DNA from 3 places in the Streptomyces sp. NPDC091281 genome. Region 2 is predicted to be linked to each of the others. Evidence: riboswitches for the same ligand, from Rfam matches in the RefSeq annotation. Region 2 holds a riboswitch; each other region holds the start of a gene.
What was found. A riboswitch is a leader RNA that binds a small molecule or an ion and turns the genes downstream of it on or off. The one in region 2 is predicted to bind cyclic di-AMP.

Region 1 (9,906 bases), on a different contig from region 2:
CTGGCTGGTCACCCGGTACGCCGACGCCAAGCAGGCCCTCGCCGAGCCGCGCCTCAGCAAGAACCCGGCGCACCACGACGGGCCCGCGCACGCCCGGGGCCGTACCGGCATCCCGGGGGAGCGCAAGGCCGAGCTGATGACGCATCTGCTGAACATCGACCCGCCGGACCACACCCGGCTGCGCCGTCTCGTCAGCAAGGCGTTCACCCCGCGCCGGGTGGCCGAGTTCACGCCCCGCGTGCAGGAGCTGACCGACGGTCTGATCGACCGGTTCGCGGCGGACGGCGAGGCCGACCTCATCCACGACTTCGCGTTCCCGCTCCCCATCTACGCCATCTGCGACCTGCTCGGCGTCCCCCGCGAGGACCAGGACGACTTCCGCGACTGGGCGGGCATGATGATCCGCCACGGCGGCGGCCCGCGCGGCGGTGTCGCCCGCTCGGTGAAGAAGATGCGCGGCTACCTCGCCGACCTCATCCACCGCAAGCGCGAGGCCCTGACCGCCGAGGCGGCGCCCGGCGAGGACCTTCTCTCGGGCCTCATCCGCGCCTCCGACCACGGCGAGCACCTCACCGAGAACGAGGCCGCCGCGATGGCCTTCATCCTCCTGTTCGCCGGGTTCGAGACGACCGTCAACCTCATCGGCAACGGCACCTACGCCCTCCTCACCCACCCCGAGCAGCGCCACCGCCTCCAGTCCGCGCTGGCGGCGGGCGACCGCACCCTGCTGGAGACGGGCGTCGAGGAACTCCTGCGCTACGACGGCCCCGTGGAACTGGCCACCTGGCGGTTCGCCACCGAGCCGCTCACCGTCGGCGGGCAGGACATCGCCCCCGGCGATCCCGTCCTCGTCGTGCTGGCCGCCGCCGACCGCGACCCGGCCCGCTTCACCGACCCCGACGTCCTCGACCTCTCCCGACGTGACAACCAGCACCTCGGCTACGGCCACGGCATCCACTACTGCCTGGGCGCCCCGCTGGCCCGCCTGGAGGGCCAGACCGCGCTCGCCACCCTGCTCACCCGGCTGCCCGACCTCCGACTCGCCGCCGACCCGGCGGAGTTGAGATGGCGCGGCGGGCTCATCATGCGGGGGCTGCGTACGCTGCCGGTCGCCTTCTCATCCTCCCCACCGAAAAGATGACCGTTCTTCAACAATGTGATCTTCACGTGATCTGCGCGGCATGAACTTGTGACAAGTGATCGTCTGCCTATACCTTCACCTGTCAACACGACGACCGCGTCCGTCCGTTCGCGTCCGTTCGCGTCCGATCGCGTCGCCGTGTGGGCACCGCTGTCTAGGGAAAGGCCCCCGCATGCTCTCCGGGAACGGTCGTCACCGTCGACCCCGTCAGGCCCCGGCCCTGCTCGTCGCGGCAGGCGTGACCGGCTCCGCCATCGCGATCCCGCTGCTCGGCGCCTCCGGCGCGAGCGCCGCCGACGGCTCGGTCTGGGACAAGGTCGCGGAGTGCGAGACCGGTGGCTCCTGGAGCGCCGACGAGGGCGGCGGCGAGTACGGCGGCCTGGCGCTGAGCCAGGACGACTGGGTGGCGTACGGCGGTCTCGACTACGCGGAGCGGGCCGACCTGGCCAGCCGCAACCAGCAGATCTCCATCGCCCAGAAGCTCCTCGCCGACCAGGGTGTCGGCGCCTGGGGCAGCTGCGCCCCGGAGGCCGGTCTCACCCTGGCCAACGGCACGGGCGCCCTGGACACCGGCGTGGTGGACGACTCCGGCGAAAGCGGTTCGTCCGGTACGTCCGAGGACGCTTCCCTCGTGCCCGGCCTGTCCGACCTCTCCAAGGGCGGCACCGGTTCCGCGGGCTCCTCCGGTTCCTCGGGCTCCGGCAAGTCCGCCGATCCGTCGGCCGAGTCCGGCGACCCGTCCGCGAACCCGTCGGCGGACGAGAAGACTTCGCCCTCTTCGTCCCCTTCCTCCTCTTCGTCCGCCAAGCCCGCCCCGTCCGGATCGGCCGACGCGGACGACCCCACGGCCTCCGGCACCCCCTCGGACGACACGGACACCCCGGACCGTTCCGGCGAGTTCGTCCAGGACGTCGGTTCCTGGAGCCTCGTCGACACCGGCTCCCTCGGCAGCGCGCCCCCCCCTGGACGGCGGCATCCTCGACACGGGCTCGGCCGACGCGGACGCGGACACCGATTCCGGCACCGGTCGCCACCGCGGCGCCACCGCCGAGGAGAAGGCCGTCCCCGACGCCACGGAGCCCGCCTCCAGCGGCCGTCACGCCGCGAACGCCACCGGGGCCCCGTCCGGCACGTACACGGTCCGCGTCGGCGACTCCCTGGAGTCCATCGCCGACTCCCTTGACTTCGACGGCGGATGGCGCGCGCTGTACGCCGCCAACCGGGGCGCCATCGGCGCCGACCCGGACAACATCAGCGCCGGTCAGACGCTGACCACCCCGGTCGGGACAGAAGCCGGAAACGGGACGAAGTGACCTGAGCACTCGTCACACTTCATGCTGAATGTCCGGTTTGGTGAAAGTGTGGGATGAGTCTCAGAAGCCCTGATCGTCTTTGAAATTCCGCCGAGCGCGTGTCTACGGTCATCACCGCTCGGCAACCCGAGCCCCGGCCGTCACAACGCCGAATCCTGCCAGTGGCAGTCCGGGAACAGTCGTCGCGTCACGCGCCGCAGGCAGGAGCGGGGGACCCAGGTAAGTGCCGTCTCCGGGAGTCGACCGGAGCGGCTGGGGGTGAAGCCACACCGCCGGGAGCACGCCTCCCGCGCCGGAGTGGCCGGGCAACTCAACCGGCCCGAACCCGACAGCTCACCTCGCAGGCGTCGGTGAGGGGATCCTCCATGCTGTTTTCCGGCAAGGGCAAGCACCGCCGTCCGTCCAAGGCCACCCGCGTCGCCGCGCTCGCCGGTGTCACCGGCGTCGCCATCGCCGCCCCGCTGATGGCGGCCGGCAACGCCTCCGCCGCCACCGCCTCCGAGTGGGACGCCGTCGCCCAGTGCGAGTCCGGCGGCAACTGGTCCATCAACACCGGCAACGGCTACTACGGCGGCCTCCAGTTCTCCGCCTCCACCTGGGCCGCGTACGGCGGCACGCAGTACGCCGCGCAGGCCAACCAGGCCTCGAAGGCGCAGCAGATCGAGATCGCCGAGAAGGTCCTCGCGGGCCAGGGCAAGGGCGCCTGGCCGGTCTGCGGCGTGGGCCTGTCCTCCGCCGCGTACGGCGGCGGCTCCTCCTCGGAGTCCTCGTCCAGCGGCTCCTCCTCCAGCGGCTCCTCCTCCAGCGGCTCCGGTTCCAGCAGCTCCGGCTCCGCCAAGACCGAGAGCCGCGCCACCGAGCAGCAGAGCGCCTCCCGCTCCGCCGAGCGCCCGGCCGCCAAGAAGCAGCAGAAGACCGTCACCACCCCGACCGGCAAGAAGGTCAAGAAGGGCGACGGCGAGTACAAGGTCGTCAAGGGCGACACCCTCAGCTCCATCGCCGCCGCGCACGACGTCAAGGGCGGCTGGGCCAAGCTCTTCGAGCTGAACAAGGACATCGTCCAGGACGCCGACCTGATCTACCCCGGTCAGCAGCTGCACCTGAAGTGATCCCGGCGTGACCCCGCGGGCGTCCCGTCCCGCACCGGGTCACGACCCGACAGGCCGCTCACCCCTCGCACGGGCGCGGCCGGCCCCCACCGGCCCCCCTTGCGAGCCCGTCCCCCACGGGCCCCCCCGCCCCGGCGCGTGTTCCCCCGTACGCGTCGGGGCGGGGTCATGTCGTCACCCCCCGGCCGCCACGCGGCTCCCGCCCCGCCCCCCGGCCGCCACGACCCCCCGTCACCCCCGTCACCCCCGCGCCTCCGGCGCCCCGCATTCGTCGCCTCCCGGTCATCCGGAGTTGGCCCTCCCCTTTGTTCCGCTCTGAAACAATGGGTACAGTCCCTTGCGCGCCCGCAGCGTGCCCCCGCGGCCCCCTGTCCACGGGACGGTCGGTCGGGTGGCGACGCCCCCCGGGCGGTTAGGCTCTAGGCGCACCACAACAGCGTCACATCCCAAGAAGGAGATGCTCGTGCCGTCCATCGACGTCGTCGTAGCCCGGGAAATCCTGGACTCCCGAGGCAACCCCACGGTCGAGGTCGAGGTCGGCCTCGACGACGGCAGCACGGGTCGTGCCGCCGTTCCGTCCGGCGCCTCCACCGGTGCCTTCGAGGCCATCGAACTGCGTGACGGTGACCCCAACCGCTACCAGGGCAAGGGTGTCGAGAAGGCCGTCCTCGCCGTCATCGAGCAGATCGGCCCCGAGCTGGTCGGCTACGACGCCACCGAGCAGCGCCTGATCGACCAGGCGATGTTCGACCTGGACGCCACGGACAACAAGGGCTCGCTCGGCGCCAACGCCATCCTCGGCGTCTCCCTCGCCGTCGCGCACGCCGCCTCCGAGGCCAGCGACCTGCCGCTCTTCCGCTACCTCGGCGGTCCGAACGCGCACCTGCTGCCCGTCCCGATGATGAACATCCTGAACGGCGGCTCGCACGCCGACTCCAACGTGGACATCCAGGAGTTCATGATCGCCCCCATCGGCGCGGAGTCCTTCTCCGAGGCCCTGCGCTGGGGCACCGAGGTCTACCACACCCTCAAGAAGGTGCTGAAGTCCAAGGGCCTGGCCACCGGCCTCGGCGACGAGGGCGGCTTCGCCCCGAACCTCGGCTCCAACCGCGAGGCCCTCGACCTCATCCTCGAAGCGATCAAGGAAGCCGGTTACGCGCCCGGCGAGCAGATCGCCCTCGCCCTCGACGTCGCCGCCTCCGAGTTCTACAAGGACGGCTCGTACGTCTTCGAGGGCAAGGAGCGCTCCGCCGCCGAGATGACGGAGTACTACGAGGAGCTGGTCGCGGCCTACCCGCTGGTCTCCATCGAGGACCCGCTGTTCGAGGACGACTGGGCGGGCTGGAAGGTCCTCACCGACCGCCTCGGCGACAAGGTGCAGATCGTCGGCGACGACCTCTTCGTCACCAACCCCGAGCGCCTCGCCCGCGGCATCGAGGACGGCGCCGCCAACGCGCTCCTCGTCAAGGTCAACCAGATCGGCTCGCTCACCGAGACCCTGGACGCCGTCGAGCTGGCCCAGCGCAACGGCTTCAAGTGCATGATGTCCCACCGCTCCGGCGAGACCGAGGACGTCACCATCGCCGACCTGGCCGTCGCCACCAACTGCGGCCAGATCAAGACCGGCGCCCCGGCCCGCTCCGAGCGCGTCGCCAAGTACAACCAGCTGCTGCGCATCGAGGAGATCCTCGACGACGCCGCGGTCTACGCCGGCCGCTCCGCGTTCCCCCGCTTCAAGGGCTGAGCACCCGGCCGGGGGAGGCGGACCCGCTGACCCTTCCGGGGTCACGCACCGGGCCGACCTAGCCCCGTCGTACGTACGTCCCCGTACCGGTCCCGTACCGTGTGCGGGGACGTACGCACGTGGGAGACGGGAGCGGGACAGTGGCCGTGAAGGACCGGGACCGTTTCTCCACCTCGACCAGGATCAGACTGCTGGGCGAGCAGACCGCCGCGCGGGTCTACCGGTCGCAGACCAGACGCCAGGCCCGCCGCTCCCGCCTCACCGGCCGTGCGGCCCTCCTCGCGCTCGTCCTGTGCTCGCTGATCGTGGCGCTGGCCTACCCGATGCGCCAGTACGTCTCGCAGCGCGCCGAGATCGCCGGGCTCCAGCGCGAGAAGGAGCAGGCCCGCGAGCGGGTGGAGGAACTCCGCGACCTCAAGGCCCGCTGGCAGGACGACGCGTACGCCGAACAGCAGATCCGGCTGCGGCTGCACTACGTGATGCCGGGCGAGACGGGCTACGTCGTCGTCGACCCGGACGCCGCGCGGCAGGCCCGCGCCGATCAGGGCAGCGCCGACCGCCCCTGGTACTCCAACGTGTGGGACGGCGTCGACAAGTCCGACGCCGCGGCCCCCCAAGACGAACAGAACTGAACAGAGAGACTCTCGTACCGGCATGGAAACGCCCCCGCCCACAACCCCCCGCACCGAGCCCACCGACGCGGACGTCGAGGCCTTCCGGCAGCAGCTCGGCCGCCCGCCGCGCGGACTGCGCGCCATCGCCCACCGCTGCCCGTGCGGGCAGCCGGACGTGGTCGAGACGGCCCCCCGTCTCCCCGACGGCACGCCCTTCCCGACGCTGTACTACCTGACGTGCCCCAAGGCGAACTCCGCCATCGGCACGCTGGAGGCCGACGGCGTCATGAAGGAGATGACCGAGCGCCTGGGCCGTGACCCCGAACTGGCCGCCGCCTACCGGGCCGCCCACGAGGACTACCTCGGCCGCCGGGACGCCATCGAGGAGCTGAAGGGGTTCCCCACCGCGGGCGGCATGCCGGACCGGGTGAAGTGCCTGCACGTCCTCGTCGCCCACTCCCTGGCCGCGGGCCCCGGCGTGAACCCCCTCGGCGACGAGGCGCTCGCGATGCTGCCGGAGTGGTGGCGCAAGGGCGCGTGTGTCTCGCCGACGGCTGAGGGGTGCGTGTCGTCTTCCCCGGCCGCTGACGCCTGACCCCCGGTCCGGGCGCTGTCCGGGGGCTGCCGCCCCCGGCCCCCCGCTTCGGCCTGGACGGCCTCGTCCTCAGACGCCGGACGGGCTGCCGACCCCGACCCCTGCTTCCCCGTGACCCCGTACTCCTTCTCCCTCTAGGAACCGCCATGACCCGCGTCGCCGCCGTCGACTGCGGTACGAACTCCATCCGTCTCCTGATCGCCGACGCGCACCCGGAGACCGGTGAACTGGTCCAGCTGGACCGCCGGATGACGATCGTGCGCCTCGGCCAGGGGGTGGACCGCACCGGGCGGCTCGCCCCCGACGCCCTGGAGCGGACCTTCGCCGCGTGCCGGGAGTACGCGGCCGCGATCGAGGAGCACGGCGCGGAGCACGTGCGCTTCGTCGCCACCTCCGCCTCCCGCGACGCCGAGAACCGCGACGAGTTCGTGCGGGGCGTGCTCGACATCCTCGGTGTCGAGCCCGAGGTGATCTCCGGCGACCAGGAGGCCGCGTTCTCCTTCACGGGCGCCACGAAGGAACTGACGGGCCGTGACGACCTCGCCCGGCCCTACCTGGTGGTGGACATCGGCGGCGGCTCCACGGAGTTCGTGGTGGGCGCCGAGGGCGTCTCCGCGGCCCGCTCCGTCGACATCGGCTGCGTCCGGATGACGGAACGGCACCTCGTGCGCGACGGCGCGGTCACCGACCCGCCCACCGAGGCGCAGATCGCGGCCATGCGGGCCGACATCGACGCCGCCCTCGACCTCGCCGAGAAGACCGTCCCGCTGCGCGAGGCGCGCACCCTGGTGGGCCTGGCGGGCTCCGTCACCACGGTCTCCGCGATCGCCCAGGACCTCCCGGAGTACGACTCCGAGGCCATCCACCACTCCCGCGTCCCCCTGGACCGGGTCCGCGAGATCACCACCCGCCTCCTCGCCTCCACCCACGCCGAACGCGCCGCGATCCCGTCCATGCACCCGGGCCGCGTCGACGTCATCGGCGCGGGCGCCCTGGTCCTCCTCGCCATCATGGAACGCACCGGCGCCACCGAGGTCGTCGTCAGCGAGCACGACATCCTCGACGGCATCGCCTGGTCGATCGCGTAATCCCGCGTGAGGCGGCGGGCAGAGGGCGTCCGCCGCGGGGCGGTCATGTCGCCTTCACCTCCGCCCACACCGCTTTGCCCATCGGCCGGTCACTGACTCCCCACCGGCCGGGGCACAGGGCGTCCAGGATCAGCAGGCCGCGCCCGCGAGCGCGGCACGCGGACTCGGGCCGCCTGCGCGGTTGGCGGCGTACGGGGTCGTGCACCTCGACGCGGGTGCGGGTGTCGTCGGCGTCCACGGCCAGGCGTAGGCGGTCGCCCGGCTCGGTGCCGTAGCGGATCGCGTTGGTCACCAGTTCGGAGGTGACCAGCAGGCAGGCGTCGAGGTGTTCGGTGCTCGCGTCCGGCAGGTGGTGGCCGACGTACCTGCGGACGAAGTCGCGTGCGACCGAGGCGGATTGCGGATCGCTCACCAGCAGCAGCGCCTGCGAAGGGGCGGAGAACCGCGGGAGGGACGGCTGCGCGGAGTCGACGGCGGAGCGAGGCGGCGGGACGTGACGTCCGCGTGCTGGGGACGGGGCGGTCACCAGGCCCCCTTTCGGGCTGGGATCGTTCGGGGTTCGGTGAACAGGTAACCGTGCGATCACCCTCCGCAGTACCGTGGGAGGACCGTGGGACCGTGAACGCCATGAATGCCGTCGGGAGATGAGGCATGGTCGCGAAGAAGCGCACCCCCAACCCCGCCTTGGCGGGGCTGCTCGACCAGGCGGGACTGACGCGGACGCAGCTCGCGCAGCGCGTCAACCGCCTGGGCGAACAGGCGGGATTGGACCTCCACTACGGCCAATCCACCGTCTCGCACTGGATCTCCGGCACGCGTCCGAGACCCGAGGCCAGGGCGCTGATCGTCGAGGTGATCTCGGCACGGCTCGGCCGCCCGGTCACGCACGCCGAAGCGGGGCTCACCCCCGCGCCGTCGGTCCTCGGTGGTGAATCGACCGACACTGTCGAGGACTTGATGGATCTCGGAAGGGCGGACATGGATCCCTCCAGGCGCGGCGTGCTCGCCGCAGGCGTGTTCTCGGCGGCTCTGGCCGTACCCGGCTTCAGCAAGGCGGCGCACGCCGCGGAGCAGCCCGCCGCCCCCGGCAGGCGCGCGACCCGGGTCGGCCCCTCGCAGGTCCAGGCTGTGCGGACCATGACCGAGCGGATCGCCGGCATCCTCGACGAACTCGGCGCGGGGCACGCACGCCCCATGGCCGCCGCGTTCCTCGTGAACACCGTGGGTCCGTGGCTGCACGCGCAGGCGAGCGACCGCGTACGCCACGACATGCTCGCCGCCGCCTCCGACCTGACGTACCTGACGGGGTGGATGGCCATGTACGAGAAGGCTCACGGCCTCGGCCAGACCTACTACGTCAAGGCGCTGAAGCTCGCGACCGAGGCGCAGGACCACGTGACCTACTGCCGGACGCTGCGCGGCATGAGCCTCCAGGCGTCCAACCTGGGACACGGCCGCAGGTCGCTCGAGCTGGCCGACTCCGCCGCCGAGGCGGCACCGTCCGCCGGGCCGCGTCTGGTGGCCTTCCTCCGGGGGCAGCAGGCGCACGCGGCGAGCATGGTCGGTGACCGCCGCCTGGCGCACAGCCGCCTCCGGGAGGCCGAGGAGGCGCTGGACCGGGCGGACAGCCGACGCGACGCGATCGGCGGGTACGACCGGACGGCGTGGCTGTTCCACGTCTCCCACGTCCTCCACGAGGAACGCGACCTGCCCGGCAGCATCAAGGCGCTCCAGCAGTCCATCAGGGTGCAGCCGAAGGTGGAGCGGCAGGGACGCGCCCACGCGCACGCACTGCTGGCTCAGCGGCAGTACGCCCACGGCCACCTCGACGCCTCCTGCGCGTCCTGGGGGCGGTTCCTGGACGACTACGAGCACATCTCGTCGGCTCGCGGCGACGACCACTTCGAGACGTTGCGCGGCCAGCTCCGCAGGCACGTCACCGTCCGGCCGGTACGGGAGATGGCGGGCCGGGTGCGTGAGGTCGCGGCCCTGAAGAAGTGAGGGTGCGGGAGAAGTGAGGGGGCGGAAAAGGGAGGGGGCGGGCCGTGCGGGAAGCCCCGTCGGCCCGCCGTTCCGCAGCTCTCCTCCAGCCTTCCCCCGCCTCTCCGCTGAGCAGGTCGGACGCCGTTTGAGCGTGCTTCAGGGGCCCGGAATCGTTCCTTCGGGAGCCCGCTGCGGAAAAGTTCGTGAAGTTCTTCACAAGGAAAACGGCACGGTCGGACGACGAAGTGGGGCCGGTTGACCCTTCCGGTGGCCGAGGGGGCGGGTGAACATGTTCAAAAGCGGAGGGCGCGGACGTTTC
Region 2 (9,906 bases):
AGTTCGCCGACGCCGACGACGAGGCGGACGTGGAGGAGGAGGCGGAGCGGCGGCGGCCCTGGCCGGGGCGGCCTCGGCCGCCGGAGCGGCGGGCGCCGCCGGAGTTGTGGCCGGAGCGCTCCTGCGGGGCGGGCGGCGGGGTGAGGACGACGGGGACGCCGGAGGGGGCCTGCGCGCCGGTGATCCGGCTCAGTTCCTCGCCGCCGGAGCGGACCCGGGTGGTCGTCGGGGTGATGCCCGCGTCGGCCATCAGCCGGGTCACCTCGCGCCGCTGGTGCGGCAGGACGAGGGTGACGACGGTGCCGGACTCGCCCGCGCGGGCCGTACGGCCGCCGCGGTGCAGGTAGTCCTTGTGGTCGCCCGGCGGGTCGACGTTGACGACGAGGTCGAGGTTGTCGACGTGGATGCCGCGGGCGGCGACGTTGGTGGCGACCAGGACGGTGACGTGCCCGTCCTTGAACTGGGCCAGCGTCCGGTTGCGCTGCGACTGCGACTTGCCGCCGTGCAGCGCCGAGGCCCGCACACCGACGGCGAGCAGCTTCTTGGCGAGCCGGTCGGCGGCGTGCTTGGTGTCCAGGAACATGATCACGCGCCCGTCGCGGGCGGCGATCTCGGTGGTGGTGGCGTGCTTGTCGTCGTCCTCGATGTGGAGCAGGTGGTGCTCCATGGTGGTGACGGCGCCCGCCGACGGGTCGACGGAGTGGACGACCGGGTCGTCCAGGTAGGTGCGCACCAGCCGGTCGACGTTGCGGTCGAGGGTGGCGGAGAACAGCAGCCGCTGCCCGTCGGGGCGTACCTGGTCGAGGAGGCGGGTGACCTGCGGCAGGAAGCCCATGTCGGCCATCTGGTCGGCCTCATCGAGGACGGTGACGACGACCTGGTCGAGGCGGCAGTCGTCACGGTCTATGAGGTCCTTGAGCCGTCCCGGCGTCGCCACGACGACCTCGGCGCCGCCGCGCAGCGCGCTCGCCTGGCGGCCGATGGACAGTCCGCCGACGACGGTGGCGAGCCGCATCCGCAGGGCGCGGGCGTACGGGGTGAGGGCGTCGGTGACCTGCTGCGCGAGTTCGCGGGTGGGCACGAGGACGAGGGCCAGCGGCTGCCGGGGTTCGGCGCGCTGTCCGTCGAGGCGGGCCAGGACGGCGAGGCCGAAGGCGAGGGTCTTGCCGGAGCCGGTGCGGCCGCGGCCGAGGACGTCCCGGCCGGCCAGCGAGTTGGGCAGCGTGGCGGCCTGGATGGGGAAGGGGGTGGTCACGCCTTCGGCGTCCAGGGCGGTCAGCAGCCGCTTCGGCATGTCGAGGTCGGCGAACGAGGCGACGGGAGGCAGGGCCGGGGTCACGGTGACCGGCAGCGCGAACTCGCCTCCCGCGGCGGCGGGGCGGCCGCCGCGGCCGTTGCCCCGCCCGGACTTGGCCGCTCGGGACGTGGACGCGCCGTTCGAACGGGACGCGGCGCTCGGGCGGCCCGTTCCCTGCGAGCGGACGCGGTTGCCCCGGCCGGAGCCGGTGGAGCTGCTGGTCGTACGAGCTGGGCGGTTCATGCGGACCTTCCTCGAAGCGGCACCCGATTCGCACACGGGCCGGGGCCCGCACCCATGAGGTGCGGGCCCCGGCCGTGCGTACGCGTCAGCGTCAGGCGGGAACGATGTTCTCGGCCTGCGGGCCCTTCTGGCCCTGCGTGACGTCGAAGGTCACCTTCTGGCCCTCCTGAAGCTCACGGAAGCCGGAGGTGGCGATGTTCGAGTAGTGGGCGAAGACGTCCGGGCCGCCACCCTCCTGCTCGATGAAGCCGAAGCCCTTTTCCGAGTTGAACCACTTCACGGTGCCAGATGCCATAACGAAACTCCCTTGAGGCAAAACTCCCGGAGTCCGCACCTCGCGGACCCGGCGTCGCAGCAAAGATTTGACCTGACGGGAAGATCGAAAAGTCCCGGAAAGCCCCGGAAACAAAAAGAGTGCCCACCGACATAAGGTCGGAGAGCACTCAAAAGCCTCTGGTAACCAAAACTGCCACTTGCACACCAACGTAGCACATCGGCGGGCTCGGCGCTCTGGTCCTGTGTGTGTCCTAGGCCTCAGTGGCTGCCGTCAGGGCCGCGTGGGTGTGGTCCTCCGGCTCGACGCCGAAGTCCGGCATCCGGAACGGGTCGGTGGCCGGGGGCGGCGGCACCGCCGCGGCGGGGCCGCGGGGAGGCGTTTCCGGTGCGGAGAACAGCGAGGTCGGTTCGATGAGGAGTCTCCTGGGGGACGAGTGGCCGGGCAGCGCTCAGCGCCGGCCCGGCGGCGGGGAGGCCGCGGAGCGGGAGTCGGTCCGCCCTACAGCTTGTGCAGCTTGGCGTACGGGCTGAGGATGCGCTCCTGCGCCGAGCCGAAGTCGACGAGCGCCGCGACCCCGTCCTCGATGCCGATCACGCGGCCGAGGCCGTACATGTCGTGCTGGACCTGGTCACCGACCGCGAACTCCTTGAGCGGCGGGGCGACCGGGGCCTTGAAGGGGCTGGTGGGCAGATGACGCTTCGGTGCAGCTGGCTTTGTCATTGTCCCCAGTATGCGCCCGCTCGGCTCCGGCCGGACCCCCCCGACTTCGTCCGGCCGCCTCGCGGGGCGGCCGGCGGTCAGCCCGCGGTGCGTTCCGTCAGCTCCGCGAGGGGCAGGGTGTGCGCGGTCGTGAGGACCTTCGCCCGCAGGTAGCGCACGTTGTGCGGGGTGGTGAAGACGCCGGTGGGCACCCGCTCGCGGACGTCGATGCCGTGGCCGCGCAGTTGCTCGGCCTTGTCCGGATTGTTGGACAGCAGGTCCAGCGCGGCGATGTCCAGGGCGCGCAGCATCTGGGCGGCGGCGGTGTAGTCGCGGGCGTCCTCCGGCAGTCCGAGGGCGGCGTTCGCCTCGTACGTGTCGAGGCCCTGGTCCTGGAGGGCGTACGCGTCGAGCTTGTTGTAGAGGCCGATGCCGCGGCCCTCCTGGCGGAGGTAGAGCAGGACGCCGCCCCGTTCGGCGACCCGCTCGACGGCCTCCCGCAGCTGGGGCCCGCAGTCGCAGCGGGCGGAGCCGAGGACGTCGCCGGTGAGGCACTCGGAGTGCAGCCGGACCAGCGGGACGGGGCCGGGGTCGCCGAGGACGATCGCCAGGTGTTCGCGGCCGTCGGTGAGCCCGTGGAAGGTGACGAGGTCGGCGTCGACCGCGTAGCCGTCGTGGAAGCGCAGCGGTACGCGGACGCGGGCGCGCGGGGTGGCGGCGGGGGTGTCGGGCATGCGGGTTCTCCCGGTCCGGTGGGCGGGTGGGGTGCGGCCGTGGCATGGTGCTTCAGATTTGAAGCACCTCCACGAAGCGTGACCCTACCTCATGCTTGAAAGTTGAAGCAATGGTGGACGTGTCCCCCGGAGGGGTACGGGTGACGGTGCGACTTCGGGGTTACGGGCGTTACGGGGTTAGGGGAGTTGCGGGGCGAGTGAGGTGCCGGGGGTGGCGGCTGGCCGCCGGGGTGCCCGGGGGCCGCAGGGTTCAGGAGGCTCCCGCCAGGGCTCAGGAGGCTCCCGCGCAGGGCGTGGAGCGCCGCCGCCAGGGCAGCCCCTCGGCCGCCGTCTCCCCGCCGCTCTCCTGGAGCCCCCGCGCGACCTGTGTGAAGATCGCCTCCAGCTGCCCCACCTGCTCGGGGGTCAGCCGGTCGAAGAGTGTGGCGCGCACGGTCTCCACATGGCCGGGCGCGGTCCGCTCCAGCACCGCCATGCCCGCGTCGGTCAGCACCGCCACGCTGCCGCGCCGGTCCGCGTCGCAGTCCTCGCGCCCCACCAGCCCGTCCTTCTCCAGCCGCGTCACCGCGTACGTCAGCCGGCTGCGGGTGATCTTCAGCCGCTCCGCGAGATCCGTCATGCGCAGCCGCCGCCCCGGCTCGTCGGAGAGGTGGGCGAGGATGGAGTAGTAGAGGTGGGGCATGCCCGCCTCCTGCTGGAGCTGCCGGTCGATCGCGTCCTCCAGCAGGAGGTATCCGGCGACGTAGGCGCGCCACGCGCGCTGCTCCTCGGGGCTGAGCCAGCGGGTCGTCATGCCCCCAGTGTAGGTTTGTTTCAAACTTGAACCAAGGGTGCCGCCCGCCCGCCCACCGCCGAGCCCCGCCCCCGCTTCCGCCCGCCCCGCCGAGCCCCGCCCGGAGAGACCCGCCGATGCCGTACCCGTACGTCCTGCTGTCCGCCGCCGTCTCCCTCGACGGCTACCTCGACGACACCGGCCCCGAGCGGCTGCTGCTGTCCGGACCGGCCGACTTCGACCGGGTCGACGAGGTGCGCGCCTCCGTGGACGCCATCCTGGTCGGCGCCGGCACCCTGCGCGCCGACAACCCCCGGCTGCTGGTCAACTCGCCCGTACGCCGCGCCGCCCGGCTCGCCGCGGGCCGCCCGGAGTACCCGCTGAAGGTCATGGTCAGCGGCTCCGGCGACCTCGACCCCGCCGCCCGGTTCTGGCACACGGGCGGCGACAAGGTGCTGTACACGACCGGCGCGGGCGCCGAGCGGGCCCGCGCGCTCGGCCTCGCCGCCGACGTCGTCGCCCTGGGGGACGACCTGGACTGGCGGCGGCTGCTGGAGCACCTGCACGACGTGCGGGGCGTGCGGCGGCTGATGGTCGAGGGCGGCGGCACGATCCACACCCAGCTGCTCCGGGACGGCCTCGCCGACGAACTCCAGCTCGTCACGGCCCCCCTCTTCGTCGGCGACCCGGCCGCGCCCCGCCTCTTCGGCCCCGGCGGCTATCAGGGCGGACGGCTGCGGCTCGTCTCCACCCGCCGCATCGAGGACGTGGTCCTCGCCGTGTACGAGCCGACCGCGCCCGGCACCGGCCCGCGCCCCGCCGCCGCCGACCGGCACTGGCTCGCCCTCGCCTGCGAACTGGCCGCCGCCTGCCCGCCCTCGCGCACCGCGTTCAGCGTCGGCGCCGTCGTGGTCGCCGCCGACGGCACCGAACTGGCCCGCGGCCACTCCCGCGAGGACGGCGACCCGGTCGTGCACGCCGAGGAGGCCGCCCTCGCCAAGATCGACCCGGCCGACCCGCGGCTGCCCACGGCCACCGTCTACTCCAGCCTGGAGCCCTGCGTGCGCCGCGCCTCCCGCCCGGCGCCCTGCGCCCGCCTGATCCTCGACGCGGGCGTCCGCCGCGTGGTGACGGCCTGGCGCGAGCCCGACACCTTCGTCCCCGACGCCGACGGCACCGGCCTGCTCACCGCCGCGGGCGCGGACGTCCTCGTCCTCCCGGCGTACGAGTCCCAGGCCAAGGCCCCCAACCAGCACCTCCTCTGAGCCGGACCCGTAGCCCCCGTACGCCCCCGGAACCACCCGTGGTCACGAGCGCCTCAGAAATGACGTAGGCTGTGAACACAACGACGCGGGGTGGAGCAGCTCGGTAGCTCGCTGGGCTCATAACCCAGAGGTCGCAGGTTCAAATCCTGTCCCCGCTACTGAAGGCCGAGGGCCGGAATCCTTTACAGGGTTCCGGCCCTCGGTCGTTGTGCGCCTCCGGCGCGGATGGTCCTCCCGTCCGGGTGGTCCTCCGGTCGGACCACCCCGCTCGCCGCCCGTCCCGGACCCCGCCAGCCTGGGGGAGTGGACGACAAGGGGCCCCGGGCCGCATCCGGCGTGCGCGGGCGGCGTCCGTCCCCGCGCACCCTGCTGCGCCTCCTGCCCGCCCTGCTGATCGTCGGCGGCATCGGCTACGACGTCAGCACCCCCGAGTACTTCACCGCGATCCCCTTCTTCACCGCCGCCCCGCTCGTCGCCGCCCCCTTCTTCACCCTCACCGGCACCCTCGTCACCGGGCTCGCCGCCCTCGCCGCGACCTACCTGGTGCACGCCTACCACCACGTGCGGCCCGACGAGACCACCATCACCGAACTGGTCACCGTCGTCACGGTCACCGTCCTCGCCGCGCTCCTCAACCAGGTCCTGCGCCGGGGCGACGCCCGCCTCGCCTCCGCGCGGCACATCGCCGAGGCCACCCAGCGCGCGGTGCTGCCCCGGCCCCCCGACCGCATCGGCGGCTACCGCGTCGCCGCCCGCTACCAGGCCGCCCAGCGCGACGCCGCCATCGGGGGCGACCTCTACGCCGTCCAGGACAGCGCCCACGGCGTCCGGCTCATCGTGGGGGACGTCCGCGGCAAGGGGATGGGGGCCGTCGCCGCCGTCGCCACCGTCATCGGCGCCTTCCGCGAGGCCGCCGAACGCGAAGCCACCCTGGAGGCGGTCGCCGCACGGCTGGAGCACGCCCTGACCCGCCAGGGCGTGGAGTGGTGCGTCCACCGGGACCCCTACGACCCGTACGACCCGTCCGCCCCGCAGGACGGGCGAGACGCGCGCGACCCGTACGACCCCTACGGCCCGCACGCCTCGGAAGATCCGTACGACTCGTACGACCCCTACGACCCGGGGCGCGGCGGCGGTCCGTCCGATGTGGGCGCGCGGTTGCACGCCGCCGAGGGGTTCGCCACCGCCGTTCTCGCCGAACTCCCGCACGGCGACGGCGTCCTGCGGCTGCTCAGCCACGGCCATCCGCCCCCGCTGCTGCTGCACGCCGACGGCGCGGTGCGCGTGCTCGACGTCCGCGACCCCGCCCTGCCGCTGGGCATGGGCGACCTCCACCCCGTGCCGGGGCGGGCCGAGGAGACGCCCTTCCCGGCGGGGGCCACGCTGCTGCTCTACACCGACGGCCTCTCCGAGGCCCGCGACCGCTCCGGCCGGTTCTACGACCCCGCGCAGCGCCTCGCCGGACGGATCTTCGGGCACCCGGCCGCGGTGATCGCCGCCCTCGCCGAGGACGTGCACCGGCACACCGGGGGCGCGACCACGGACGACATGGCGCTGCTCGCCGTCCGCCACCCCTGACCTTCGTCACGTGCGGTGATCACGCGAGTGGGCTGCGGTTACAGCTGAGTCACCGTCAGGTTTAAGCGGGCCGCCGGGTTATTCCTCGGGCGAGGTCAACTCGCCCGTTTTTCACCGCTCCTGGGGTGAAAGTCCAGGCCAGAAATCTTGTTGATCAAGCGGAACGGCTTGGAATCCCGGGCCCGGGTCTATTAACGTTCGATAACGCAGCGCGGTCGTCCCAGCCGTCACAAGAGTCGGCTCCGTGCGCACGCGCCGAATCCCGTAAGGGAACCGGGGAACCACCACCTTGGGGTGAATCACGCGGAAGCCGCCGTGGAAACACGGCCGGTATACGCGCGTAGGAGACCTTCCCGCTCCGAACCCGTCAGCTAACCCGGTAGGCGACGGAAGGAAAGGAGTACGCCCGCGTGGCGTCGAACCCGCCTGCCCCCGAAGCCCCCGCCGTGCCCAGCCAGACCTTCGGCTACGGCAGCTACCGCACCGACGAGGGCCCCTGGGAGGAGTGGAATCCCACCGCGGAGTCCGTCCGCCCGGTCCGTGGCAAGCACCGCGTCGCCAAGCAGCGTGGCGGACTCGCCCGCAGCTCCACCGTCCTCGGCGTCGGTGTCATAGCCGCCGTCGGCGGTGCCGGGATGGCCAGCGCCAACACGGGCAAGCCCCCCGTCTCCATCTCCCTGCCGGACCTGCCCAACGTGGGTTCCCTGATCTCGGACGACGACACCCCCGAGGAGACGGCGCCCGCGCTCAGCAGCTTCGCCGCCGAGACGGTCGCCGAGGACAGCGCCGTCGTCACCGCGAGCACCGGTACCGGCATCGGCGCGGGCTCCGACACCGGCGCGGGCGAGTCGCTGCGCAGCCGGATCATGGCGCAGGCCGAGTCGCAGCAGGCCCAGGTCGACCTCAAGGCGCAGCAGGCCGCCGAGGAAGCCGCCGCCAAGGCCGCCTCGGCCGCCGCCGCCAAGGCCGAGAAGGAGGCGGAGGCCAAGGCCGAGGCCGCCAAGAAGAAGGCCGCCGAGGAAGCCGCCAAGAAGGCCGAGGCCGAGCGCCTCGCCGAGCTGGCCAAGCAGTACACGCTGCCGACCTCGTCGTACACGATCACCTCGACCTTCGGCCAGGCGGGCGCCTACTGGTCCTCCGGGTACCACACCGGCCTCGACTTCGCCGCCCCCACCGGCACCCTGATCAAGGCCGTGCACAGCGGCACGATCACCTCCGCGGGCTGGGACGGGTCGTACGGGTACAAGACCGTGCTGACCCTCGACGACGGCACCGAGCTGTGGTTCGCCCACCAGTCGTCGATCAGCGTCAGCGTCGGCCAGAAGGTCGGCACCGGCGACGTCATCGGCCGCGTCGGCGCCACCGGCAACGTCACCGGCGCCCACCTCCACCTGGAGGTCCACCCGGGCGGCAGCGCCTCCGGCATCGACCCGGGCGCCTGGCTGCGCGACAAGGGGCTCAACCCCTGAGCGGGTCCCTGGCGGGGCCCTGAGAAGAAGCCCCGAGGAACCCTCCGAGACCCTCCGGGGAAGCGGCCGGGGGTCGGTGAGGTCCCCCGGACGTTCCCCGGAGTTTGCGAACCCTTGGCCGGAGGCACGGAACACGTGCCTCCGGCCGAGGTGTTGTCACGGGGCATGACCTCTCTGCGCACACTCGGCTCCTCCGACCTGAAGGTCTTCCCCCTCGCCCTCGGCGGCAACGTCTTCGGCTGGACCGCCGACGAGGCGGCCACCTTCGCCGTCCTCGACGCCTACACCGCGGCGGGCGGCAACTTCCTGGACACCGCCGACTCCTACTCGGCGTGGATCGAGGGCAACTCCGGCGGTGAGTCGGAGACCCTCATCGGCAAGTGGCTCAAGGCCCGCGGCAACCGCGACGACGTCGTCATCGCCACCAAGGTGAGCCAGCACCCCGACTATCCCGGCCTCTCCGCGGCCAACATCAAGGCCGCCGCCGACGCCTCCCTGCGCCGCCTCGGCACCGACCGCATCGACCTGTACTACACGCACTTCGACAAACCCGAGACGCCCGTCGAGGAGATCGTCGGCGCCCTCGACGCACTGGTGCGGGCGGGCAAGGTCCGGCAGGTCGCCGCCTCCAACATCACCCCCGAGCGGCTGAAGGCCTCCCTCGACCTCGCCGAGCGCGAGGGACTCGCCCGCTACGTCGCCGTCCAGCCGCACTACAACCTGGTCTCCCGCGCCACCTACGAGGGCCCCCTCCAGGACCTCGCCGCCGACGCGGGCCTGTCCGCCGTGCCGTACTACGCGCTGGCCGCCGGGTTCCTCACCGGCAAGTACCGCCCGGGGACGACCGTGGACAGCCCCCGCGCCTCGGGCGCCGCCAAGCACCTGGAGACCGAGCGCGGCCGGCGGGTGCTCACCGTGCTCGACGCGATCGCCCGGGAGCGGGACGCGGAGATTGCCACGGTGGCCCTCGCCTGGCTCGCCTCCCGGCCCACGGTCGCCGCCCCCATCGCCTCCGCCCGCACCGTCGACCAGCTCCCCGCCCTGCTCGCGGTAGCCGACCTCGACCTCACGGCGGCGGAACAGGACCGTCTCACCGAGGCGTCGGCCTAGGAACCCGTAGGGGGCGGGTAGGGCGACCCGGCCGGGGGCGGGTAGGGCGCGCGGGGGTCGTGGCCGCCCTGCCCGTACGGGGTGTACGGGGCGTAGGGGTGCGGGCCGTAAGGGCCCTGGCTTCCGGGGGCCGGGTGGGCGGGGTGGACCGGGTGGCCCCCGTAGGGTGCCGGGGTTCCGTAGGCGGGCCGCATTCCGTACGACCCGTAGGCCCCGTACGGCCCGTAGGGGAACTGGGCCGGGATCGGGGGTGCGGTCATGCGGGCCGCGTGGTCGAGGGCGGGGCGGGCGATGTCGCGGCGGCGCCACAGCTCGTTCAGCAGCTCGCGCTCCCGGGCCACGAAGTCCGCCCCCGCCCGGCCGAGCCGCCCGCGGTGGCGCAGGAACGCCAGGGACGTCGCGTACGCCTCGTACTCGGCGACCGCCTTCGCGCCCGGCCTGCCGAGGTACTGCCGCGCGTGG
Region 3 (9,906 bases), on a different contig from region 2:
AGGGCGAGGGTCCGCCAGCGGCGCAGGGTGACGGTCAGCTCGCTGCGGAGGAGGCCGAGGGCCCAGAGGGGGTGAGGGGAGGAAGCCGTAGGGGGCTTAGGGGTCGTAGGTGTTGGGGTTGTACGGGATGTGGGGTCCGGGTCGGTCGGGCCGGTCAACCCGGGGGTGGAGGTCGGTCCGGGGGTGGGGGACGTGGTGTCCGCCGGTCCGTGGTCAGCCCGCGACATCGAAGCCCTCCCCGGTGAGTGCCACGAACGCGTCCTCCAGGGAGGCGCGTTCGACGCCGAAGCCGCGGACGCGGACGCCCGCCGTGACCAGGGCCGCGTTGAGGGCGGCGAGGTCGTGCTCGCCGGGGTCGCCCGACACCCGCTCCCCCGTGACGACGAGGTCGCCCACACCGTGCTCCTTGAGGAGGCGGGCGGCGTCCGCCGGGTCCGCCGTGGTGACGACGAGCCGTCCGCGGGCCCGCGCCGCGAGGTCGGCGACCACGCCCTGGGTGAGGAGTCTGCCGCGTGCCATGACGGCGGCGTGCGTGCAGACCTGCTCGATCTCGTCGAGGAGGTGGGAGGAGAGGAAGACGGTGGTGCCGTCGGCGGCCAGCTCCCGCACCAGGACCCGGATCTCGCGCATGCCCTGCGGATCGAGGCCGTTGGTCGGTTCGTCCAGGACGAGCAGCCGGCGGGGCTGGAGGAGGGCGGCGGCGAGGCCGAGCCGCTGCTTCATGCCGAGCGAGTACGCCTTGGCCTTCTTGCCCGCGGCGGCCGTCAGCCCGACCCGGTCCAGCGCCCGGCCGACGCGGGCCCGGCGGGTGCGCGGGTCGGCGGTGGGGTCGGCGGCGTCGTAGCGCAGGAGGTTGTCGCGGCCGGAGAGGAAGCCGTACAGGGCGGGGCCCTCGATGAGGGCGCCGACGTGCGGCAGGACGGCGCGGGTGGCGCGGGGCATGGGCTGCCCCAGGACCCGGGCCGTGCCGGAGGTGGGCTCGATGAGGCCCATCAGCATGCGGATGGTGGTGGTCTTGCCGGAGCCGTTGGGGCCGAGGAAGCCGAAGACGCTGCCCGCCGGGACGGCCAGGTCGAGGCCGTCCACGGCGAGCTGTCCGCCCCGGTAGCGCTTGGTGAGGGCGCGGGTGCGGATGACGGTGTCGTCGTCACGGCTCCCGGCAGGACCGCCCGGTGCGGGGCTCCGCGTGCTGTCGGGCGGGCCGCCCGGGGCGGGCGGTGGCGCGTCCTCGTCCATCGGCTCCCCCGTTCGTCGCCCCGCCCGCCCCGTACGTCGGTCGTACGGGGCTGACGTCAGGGTACTTACCGGGCCGTGTCGGCCGCCTTGACGAGGGCGTCCTTGGTGACGGCGCCGACGTAGACCTTGCCGTCGTCGGTGACGAGGGCGTTGATCAGGCGGGTGGAGAAGACGGTGCCGGAGCCGAAGTCGCCCTTCACCTTGTCGCCGAAGGAGTCCATGAAGTCGCCGAGGCCGCCGAGGCCGCCCGCGTCGGGCAGGTCGGCGCCGGACGGGACGCCCTCGCCGCCGGTGTCGAAGGTGGCGACGCTGGTCCAGCCCTCGCCGAGCACGGTGGCCCCGTCGAGGTCCCCGGCGAAGCCCTCGGCGCCCTCGGTGAAGGGGGCGCCGCCCTTGGCCGTGTCCGGGGCACCGCCCTTGGCCGAGTCGGGGGCCTCGGGGGTGTCGCCCTCGGTGACCTTGGCGCCCTTGGGCGGGGTGAAGTCGAAGGTGGACGCGGCGGGCTTGGCGAAGCTGACCTTGGTGAACCCGGCGTCGACGACGGCCGCGCCGCCGCCGGTCGGGGTGAGGGTGAACTTGAGCGGCAGGCCGGTCTTCGCGTCGACGGCGACGGTGACCGCGCCGACGGTGGAACCGGACTGCTTCGGCTTGACCAGCAGCTTGTAGGCGTCGCGGCCGGCGACCTGGACGGTGCCGTCCACGGTGACGGACGTGGTGCCGTCGACGGCCTTGAGGGCTTCTTCGGTCAGTTCCTTGGGTGTGGTGGGCGCGGGGGTGCCGGAGGCGCGGTCGTCGGCGCCGGCGGGGGCGTCACCGGTGGAGTGGTAGACCTCGTTGGAGGCGCTGTCGTACCCCCACACGTCCTTGCCGTTGTGGATGACGCTGTACTCGGCGGCGTTCTCCAGGAGGGAGAGCTTCTGCCGGTCCGGGCCGTCGGCGGCGACGCGCAGGGTGTGGGTGCCGGAGGCGAGTTCGGTGAGGCGGGTGGACGGGTCGGCGGAGGAGCCGTCGGAGGCGCCCCCCGCGGCCCCCGCGAGGAGCCCGCTCTCCAGGCCGCCCAGGTCGGGCAGGCCCAGGTCGGTGGTGATCTTCACGGTGCCGGACAGCTGCTGCACGTCCGACGCGGCGATCTTCTCGATGAGCTGCTGGGCGCTGATCTTCGGCAGGTCGGGGTCGCCCGAGTCGGCGAGGGCCGGGACGAGCCCGATCGTCGCCGCCGCGATGCCCACCACGGTGACCGGGACGACGTACCGCACGGCCTTGCGCCGCCCGGCGCGCAGGTCGTCGGCCTCGCCGGGGTGCGTGCTGTCGTCGGATGCGTACGGTGCCATGTGTGCCTTACCTCCGTCGTCGGCGGCGGCGGGCGGCCGTCTCACGTACCAACGTCCTTGCCCCGGGCCGCCATTCTCACCCGAATCGGTGAGGAGCGATGATTACCGTGCTCACCATCTGACCAAATGAGCCGCCGTCATTCGTCAGCCCTCGGACGCAAATCGACGTACACCTCCGGTATGACACGGGGGTGGGGGGCGTCAGGGTCGGTGGGGGCCATCCCTGAGAGACGCCCCGCGGGAAGCTGTGCGGGGCACGGCGAGGAGCCGCCCTGCGGGCGCGGCGAAGAGGCCCCTGCGCGGGCGGAGCGGGGTGTGGCTCTCGGGAGCCACCCCGGCTACCCCGCCCGGTGGACCACCGCGTCGCACAGCTCCAGCAGGCCCGACTTCGCCTCGCACTCCCGCAGCGGTGCCAGCACCGCCCGCGCGTCCTTGGCGTACCGCACGGTGTCGCGGCGGGCCTGCTCCAACGCGGGGTGCGCCCGCAGTCCGGCCAGGGCCTCGGCGAGGCGCGCGTCGTCGCTGAGGTCGGAGTCGAGCAGCTCGCACAGCGCGACGTCCTCCGGCAGCGCCAGCCGGGCCGCCCGCTCCCGCAGCCGCAGCACCGGCAGGGTGGCGATGCCCTCGCGCAGGTCGGTGCCGGGCGTCTTGCCCGACTCGTGGGAGTCGGAGGCGATGTCGAGGACGTCGTCGGCGAGCTGGAAGGCGACGCCGAGCCGCTCCCCGTACTGGGTGAGCATGTCCACGACCGTGTCGTCGGCGCCGGACATCATGGCGCCGAAGCGGCAGGCGACGGCGACCAGGGAGCCGGTCTTGCCGCCGAGCACGTCGAGGTAGTGGTCGACGGGGTCGCGCCCGTCGGTCGGCCCGGCGGTCTCCAGGATCTGGCCGGTGACGAGGCGCTCGAACGCCTCCGCCTGGACCCGGACGGCCTCGGGGCCGAGGTCGGCGAGGATGTGGGAGGCGCGGGCGAAGAGGAAGTCGCCGGTGAGGACGGCGACGGAGTTCCCCCAGCGGGTGTTCGCGCTCGGCACCCCGCGCCGTACGGCCGCCTCGTCCATGACGTCGTCGTGGTAGAGCGTGGCGAGGTGGGTCAGCTCGACCACGACGGCCGAGGGCACGACCCCGGGGGCGTAGGGGTCGCCGAACTGGGCCGCGAGCATCACGAGCAGCGGCCGGAACCGCTTCCCGCCCGCGCGCACGAGGTGCTGCGCGGCCTCCGTGATGAACGGGACCTCGCTCTTCGTGGCTTCGAGCAGGCCTTCCTCGACAGCCGTCAATCCGGCCTGGACATCGGCTTCCAGAGCCTGGTCCCGCACGCTCAGCCCGAACGGCCCGACGACGGTCACGAGGGGTCTCCTGTCTGCTGGTGTCTTCCGGCGATCACACGGTTTGTCGATACGTCGCTGCCCTCACTCAAGTCAGCGTATCCGGTCACGTTTCGATCACCGACAGGCCCCACGTCCCCCTGCCTCGAACTTCGCCCGACCGGGAGGCGCCGACCCACCCGTCCCACCGCCCTCACAGGCATCGCGCGCCCCATATGTTACCGACCGGAAGGTATGTACCCCTTCCGGTCGGGGACACGTCGATCGGCGCCCGCATCCGCACTCCGACCGCGCCCCCTCAGCCACCCCTCCCGACCCTCTTCCACCCCTCACCCCTCACTCCCACAACCCCCACCCCATTAAAGCCACTTGAGCTATATGACCGTTTTACCCGCCTTGTGGACGCAGGTGAGTTGGCTCACCCGTGCCGCCATCGAGCAACCCTGACCGGATTTTTTAATTCCGCTTTGCTCAAGCGGAAGTTGAGCGCCAGCCCCCGCAAAGGATCAAGCGCCCGAAAACCCCAGACCAAGGTCAATAGGGACGACCTGTGAATCAGCCACTTGTTCCCGACATGTGCTCTCGCATACGTTCCCGGCCTGTCGGACAGACGCCTAATCCTGCCGCCGTCCGACAACCCCATCGACGAAGACATTCGCGGCAGGAGCGGGGGACCCAGGTAAGTCGCCGTCCCGGCGCGTACGTCACACACGGACGCGGCGGAACGGCTCGGGGTGAAGCCGCGCCACCGTGTCCGTACGGCGGCCGGCCGGGCACCTCCCCGCCCGAACCCGACAGCTCACCTCGCAGGCGCCGGAGAGGAACCCCTTCATGTCCGCTGTCACCCAGCCCCGCCGCACCCGCACCCGCCTGGTCCGCACCGTCGCCGTGGCCTGCGCCGGCGCCGCCGCGCTCACCCTCCCCTTCATCGGCGCCACCAGCGCCTCCGCCGCCCCCGCCACCTCGGCCGCCACCTCCGCCGGGTACACGAACAACCTCGACGGCTGGATCCGCGAGTCCCTCGCGATCATGGCCGAGAAGGGCATCCCGGGCAGCTACGACGGCATCTACCGCAACGTGATGCGGGAGTCCTCGGGCAACCCGAACGCGATCAACCTGTGGGACTCCAACGCCGCGGCCGGCATCCCGTCGAAGGGCCTGCTCCAGGTCATCGACCCGACGTTCGCCGCGTACCACGTGGACGGCACCGCCTACGACCCGTACGACCCGGTCGCCAACATCACCGCCGCCTGCAACTACGCCGCCGACCGCTACGGCTCCATCGACAACGTCTTCGGCGCCTACTGACGGTCCCGGGCCGCCGGGGTTCCTCGCGGAACCCCCTGAGGGAGCGGAACCCCTAAGGGAAGAGTCGTTCGAGGACGGCGGCCACGCCGTCGTCCTCGTTCGACGTCGTCACCTCGTCGGCCACCGCCTTCAGCTCCGGATGGGCGTTCGCCATGGCCACCCCGCGCGCCGCCCAGTCGAACATCGGGATGTCGTTGGGCATGTCCCCGAAGGCGAGGGTGTCCTCGGGCCGCAGCCCGAGCCGCTCCGCCGCCAGCGCCAGCCCCGTCGCCTTGGTCACCCCGCACGGCTGGAGTTCCACCGTGCCCGGCCCCGACATGGTGACGGTGGCCAGCGAGCCGACCACCGCGCGGGCGGTCACCGCCAACTCGTCGTCGGTCAGGCCGGGATGGCGCAGCAGCACCTTGCTGATCGGCTCGCACCACAGGTCGTCCCGGCGGCCGACCCGCACCGCCGGCAGGGTCGGGTGCGGCATCAGGTAGCCCGGCTCGATCAGGGTCAGCCCGTCGATCCCGTCCTGGTCGACGGCGGCGTACACCTGCCCCACCTCGGCCTCGATCTTGCCGATCGCCGTCTCCGCCAGCTCCCGGTCCAGGGTGACCGACCACAGCAGGCGGTCGGCGCCGATGTCGTAGAGCTGCGCGCCCTGGCCGCAGACGGCGAGGCCTCTGCTCCGCAGGATGTCCAGCAGCGGCCGTACCCGGGGCGCGGGGCGGCCCGTGACCACGAGGTGGCGGGCACCGGCGGCCGCCACCCGCGCGAGCGCGTCGAGCGACCGGTCGGAGAACGTGTCGTCGCCGCGCAGCAGCGTCCCGTCCAGGTCGGTGGCGATCAGGGAGTACGCGCAGCGCGCGGCATATGCGTGGGGTGCGGGCATGATCAGAGAATACGGATTCCGGCCGGATCGGACTCACCGCCGCAGCCGCGCCCCCGGCCCCGCTCTTCCGGCACGCTGCCGGTGCGCTGCCGGTGCGCTCACCGCTCGCTGGCGGTCCGCTTCCGGTGTGCTTTCACCCCGCTTCCCTCCGCTTTCCGGCCGCTTTCCGGCGCAACGCCGGGTACAGGGCGGTTAAAGGCCTCTGCCCGGAATGGCAACAACCAGGTCCGCTCCCTACCGCCCCGCCCGCCCGGAGGGGTACCGTCCCCCTGTCCAGGGGGGACTTGATCGGGGGGTCAGGTTGAGCAGCGGACGTATTCGTGTGCTGGGTCCGGAGGACCTGGCCGAGGGGGACCGGGAACGGTGGCGGGCGCTGCGCGCCGCGTCGACGGCGCCGCGGAACCCCTTCATGGAACCGGAGTTCGCCACCGCGGTGGGCCGGGTCCGGCCCGCCACCCGGGTGGCGGTGGTGTACGAGGGGCGCGAGCCGGTCGGTTTCCTGCCGCACGAACGCGGCGCGCTGGGCCGCGGGCAGGCCCTCGCGCACGGCGTCTCGGACGTGCAGGGCGCGGTCCTCGCGCCGGGCCTCGGTCTGGGCGCCGACGAACTGCTGCGCGCCTGCGGCCTGTCGAGCTTCGCCTTCGACAACCTGGAGGCCGAACAGGGCCTGTTCGTGCCGCACGCGGCGGCGGAGTACGCGTCGTACGTCATCGACGTCGAGAAGGGCTACGAGACGTACGAGTCCGTGCTGCGCGCCCAGTCGCCGAAGTTCCTGAAGACGACGCTCGCCAAGGAGCGCCGACTCGGCCGCCAGGTCGGGGAGTTGCGGTTCGTCTTCGACGAGCGCGATCCGGCGGCGCTGCGCACGCTCATGGCGTGGAAGTCCGCGCAGTACCGCAGGACCGGCCGCCGCGACCGCTTCGCGCAGGAGTGGATCAACCGGCTCGTCGGCCTGCTCGCCGAGACCCGCGCGCCGGACTGCGCGGGCACCCTCTCCGTCCTCTACGCGGGCGGGCGGCCGATCGCCGCGCACTTCGGTCTGCGCTCCTCGACCGTCCTGGCCTGCTGGTTCCCGTCCTACGAACCGGAGTTCGCCAGGTTCTCCCCCGGTCTGGTGCTGCATCTGCGGATGGCCGAGGCCGCCGCCGCCGAGGGCATCGGGCTGCTCGACCTGGGCCGGGGGGCGGCCGAGTACAAGGACGCGCTGCGGACGGGCGAGGTGCCCGTGTACGAGGGGGCGTGGACGCGTCCGGGGGTGGGCGCCGCGCTCCACTGGCTGGGGCGTGAACCGGCGCGCCGGGCCCATCACTTCGTCCGCAACCGGCCGAGACTCGCGGCGACGGCCGCCCGGGTGCTGAAGGGCGCCGGCCGGCTGCGCCGCGCCTGAGCCACCGATCCAGGGGAGGGTGCATGGCGACCGAGCCACGCGTACGGCAGGAGATCCGGCGGTTCCTCGACATCCCGCCGGTGCAGGTCGCCGAGCTGGATCTGGACCCGGGAGGCGGGCCCGGCGGCGGGGACGGGGGCAGTGGCGGGGGCGGGGGCGTTCTGAGACCCGGCCCCGGCAGCCCGCCGGTCACGCACGGCGCGGTGTTCGTGCTGGTCCGGGTGGGCGGACGGCCGGTCGCCACGCTGCTGGGGCAGGTCCCCGAGGGCGCCGATCCGACGACGGTGCTCACCGCGCTCGCACGGGAGCGCACCCCCTCGGACCTCTGCGAACTCCCCGACCTCGCCGTCACCGTGCCGTCGACCACCGTGGTCGTCGCCACCCGCGAGCGCGCCGACCGGCTCGCCACCGCCCTGGACTCCCTGCTCGCGCAGGACCACCCGGACGCCGAGATCGTCGTCGTCGACAACGCGCCCGTCACGGACGCCACCCGCGACCTCGTCGTCCACAAGTACGGTGACCGCGTCCGCTACCTGACCGAGCCGGTGCCCGGTCTCGCCGTCGCCCACAACACGGGGCTGGCCACCGCCCGGGGCGACGTGGTCGCCTTCACCGACGACGACGTGGTCGCCGACCCGCGCTGGCTCACCGAACTCACCGCCCCCTTCAGCGCCGACCCCGGCCTCGGCTGCGCGACCGGTTTGATCCTGCCCGCCCGGCTGCGCACCCCCGCGCAGGTGCTGCTGGAGAGCCACGGCGGCTTCGCGAAGGGCTTCACCCCCCGCACGTACGACCCGTACGACCCGCCCGCCGACGAGCCGCTGTTCCCGTTCACGGCGGGCCGTTTCGGCTCCGGCGCCAACATGGCGTACCGCACGCGCGTCCTGCGCGCCGTCGGCGGGTTCGACCCGGCGACCGGCGCGGGCACCCCGGCCCGCGGCGGCGACGACCTGTACGGCTTCGTCCGCGTCCTGGCCGCCGGGCACCGGCTGCGCTACACCCCGCACGCCCTGGTCTGGCACCACCACCGGGAGACCTGGCGCGACCTGGAGACCCAGGCCTACGGCTACGGCGCGGGCCTCACCGCCTACCTCACCGCGATCCTCGTCAACCGGCCCGGCCTGCTGCCCGCGTTCCTCGCCCGACTGCCCCGCGGCCTCGCCCACGCCCGCACCCTGACCGCCGTCCGCGACACCGAGGGCGGGGAGGGCGCGGGCGGTGTCGGCGGGGGCGCGGGCGCGCCGGGCGGGCACGACGCCCGCACCCACCCCTGGCCGGGACGGCTCTCCCGGCTCCAGCGACGGGGCATGCTGTACGGGCCCGTCGGCTACGTACGGGCCCGGCGGGCGGTACGGGGGCTGCCGACAGTTCGGGGCGGCGGCTCGGACTCCGGTCGGAGTGCGGCTTCCGGCGGGGACGCGGCGTCCGGCGGGAACGGCGCTTCCGGCGGGGGCGCGCGATGACGGCCGCCGACGGGCCGGACCGTACGGGCCGCGCCGACGCGATCCCGGTCTTCCTCTACCACGCCGTCATGGACGATCCGCCGGACTGGATCGCGGAGTTCACCGTCACCCCGCAGCAGTTCGCCGCCCATCTCGACGCGGTCGTGGACAGCGGGCGGACCCCGGTGACCGTGAGCGCGCTCGCCGACCATCTCGCCGGGCGGGCCGCGCTGCCCGCCCGGCCGGTGCTGCTGACCTTCGACGACGGTTTCGCGGACCTGCCCGGACCGACCGCCGAGGCGCTGGCCGGGCGGCACCTGGCGGCCACCGCCTACCTCACCACCGGGGCGATCGCGCCGGGCGGGCGCAGTCTGCTGCCGCCCGCGCCGATGATGACGCTGGCCCAGGCGGCGGGCCTGGAGGGGCACGGCATGGAGATCGGCAGCCACACCGTCACCCACGCCCAGCTCGACACGCTCCCTTCCGCCGACCTCGACCGTGAACTCCGCGACTCCCGCGCCGTCCTGGAGGACGCCCTCGGTCATCCGGTACGGCACCTCGCCTACCCGCACGGCTACAACAGCGGCCGGGTACGGCGCCGGGCCGCCGCCGCGGGCTACGAGACGGCCACCGCCGTACGGCACGCGCTGAGTTCGGAGCGCGACGAGGCGCACCGCATCGCCCGGCTCATCGTGCGCCGCGGCCACACCCTGGCCGACGTCGAGGCGTGGCTCGCCGGGTCCGGCGCCCGGATCGCGCCCTACCGCGACGGGCCGAGGACGGTCGGCTGGCGCTGGTACCGGCGGGCCCGCGCGGTGGTGCGGGGGCCGGTCTTCGCGGGCTGAGACCGTCCTCCCCGAGCAGGACCCGGGAAGGGGCGGTCAGCGTAGGGGCTGGTTGAGGTAGGGGTCGGCGACCGAGCCGCGCAGGCTGCGCCAGGCCCGGTCGCCCGCCACCGCCAGGTCGCAGTGCGGGCCGGGGTCGCGGTAGTTCCACT

Region 1: linked by a shared signal. The riboswitch ahead of ACIQPQ_RS12030 (transglycosylase family protein) and the one ahead of ACIQPQ_RS23080 (M23 family metallopeptidase) in region 2 are both predicted to bind cyclic di-AMP.
Region 3: linked by a shared signal. The riboswitch ahead of ACIQPQ_RS33905 (transglycosylase SLT domain-containing protein) and the one ahead of ACIQPQ_RS23080 (M23 family metallopeptidase) in region 2 are both predicted to bind cyclic di-AMP.

The regions. Positions count from the first base shown of each region.
Region 1 is NZ_JBIVUY010000004.1:96,646-106,551, reverse strand. Features, by position in the region: gene ACIQPQ_RS12045 (cytochrome P450) at 1-1,141, shown strand, start outside; gene ACIQPQ_RS12040 (transglycosylase family protein) at 1,380-2,324, shown strand; gene ACIQPQ_RS12035 (hypothetical protein) at 2,299-2,454, shown strand; cyclic di-AMP (ydaO/yuaA leader) riboswitch at 2,637-2,816, shown strand; gene ACIQPQ_RS12030 (transglycosylase family protein) at 2,820-3,563, shown strand; gene eno (phosphopyruvate hydratase) at 4,021-5,307, shown strand; gene ACIQPQ_RS12020 (septum formation initiator family protein) at 5,448-5,939, shown strand; gene ACIQPQ_RS12015 (DUF501 domain-containing protein) at 5,962-6,516, shown strand; gene ACIQPQ_RS12010 (exopolyphosphatase) at 6,663-7,604, shown strand; gene ACIQPQ_RS12005 (ATP-binding protein) at 7,648-8,022, opposite strand; gene ACIQPQ_RS12000 (hypothetical protein) at 8,256-9,605, shown strand.
Region 2 is NZ_JBIVUY010000008.1:398,151-408,056, forward strand. Features, by position in the region: gene ACIQPQ_RS23040 (DEAD/DEAH box helicase) at 1-1,540, opposite strand, end outside; gene ACIQPQ_RS23045 (cold-shock protein) at 1,632-1,835, opposite strand; gene ACIQPQ_RS23050 (hypothetical protein) at 2,316-2,537, opposite strand; gene ribA (GTP cyclohydrolase II) at 2,615-3,250, opposite strand; gene ACIQPQ_RS23060 (MarR family winged helix-turn-helix transcriptional regulator) at 3,522-4,043, opposite strand; gene ACIQPQ_RS23065 (dihydrofolate reductase family protein) at 4,160-5,287, shown strand; tRNA gene ACIQPQ_RS23070 (tRNA-Met) at 5,372-5,445, shown strand; gene ACIQPQ_RS23075 (PP2C family protein-serine/threonine phosphatase) at 5,591-6,865, shown strand; cyclic di-AMP (ydaO/yuaA leader) riboswitch at 7,109-7,268, shown strand; gene ACIQPQ_RS23080 (M23 family metallopeptidase) at 7,276-8,334, shown strand; gene ACIQPQ_RS23085 (aldo/keto reductase) at 8,500-9,444, shown strand; gene ACIQPQ_RS23090 (PrsW family intramembrane metalloprotease) at 9,441-9,906, opposite strand, start outside.
Region 3 is NZ_JBIVUY010000016.1:199,716-209,621, reverse strand. Features, by position in the region: gene ACIQPQ_RS33925 (ABC transporter permease) at 1-227, opposite strand, end outside; gene ACIQPQ_RS33920 (ABC transporter ATP-binding protein) at 214-1,236, opposite strand; gene ACIQPQ_RS33915 (outer membrane lipoprotein carrier protein LolA) at 1,302-2,567, opposite strand; gene ACIQPQ_RS33910 (polyprenyl synthetase family protein) at 2,906-3,916, opposite strand; cyclic di-AMP (ydaO/yuaA leader) riboswitch at 4,529-4,721, shown strand; gene ACIQPQ_RS33905 (transglycosylase SLT domain-containing protein) at 4,727-5,203, shown strand; gene ACIQPQ_RS33900 (HAD family hydrolase) at 5,256-6,080, opposite strand; gene ACIQPQ_RS33895 (GNAT family N-acetyltransferase) at 6,382-7,467, shown strand; gene ACIQPQ_RS33890 (glycosyltransferase) at 7,491-8,930, shown strand; gene ACIQPQ_RS33885 (polysaccharide deacetylase family protein) at 8,927-9,754, shown strand; gene ACIQPQ_RS33880 (glycosyl hydrolase) at 9,791-9,906, opposite strand, start outside.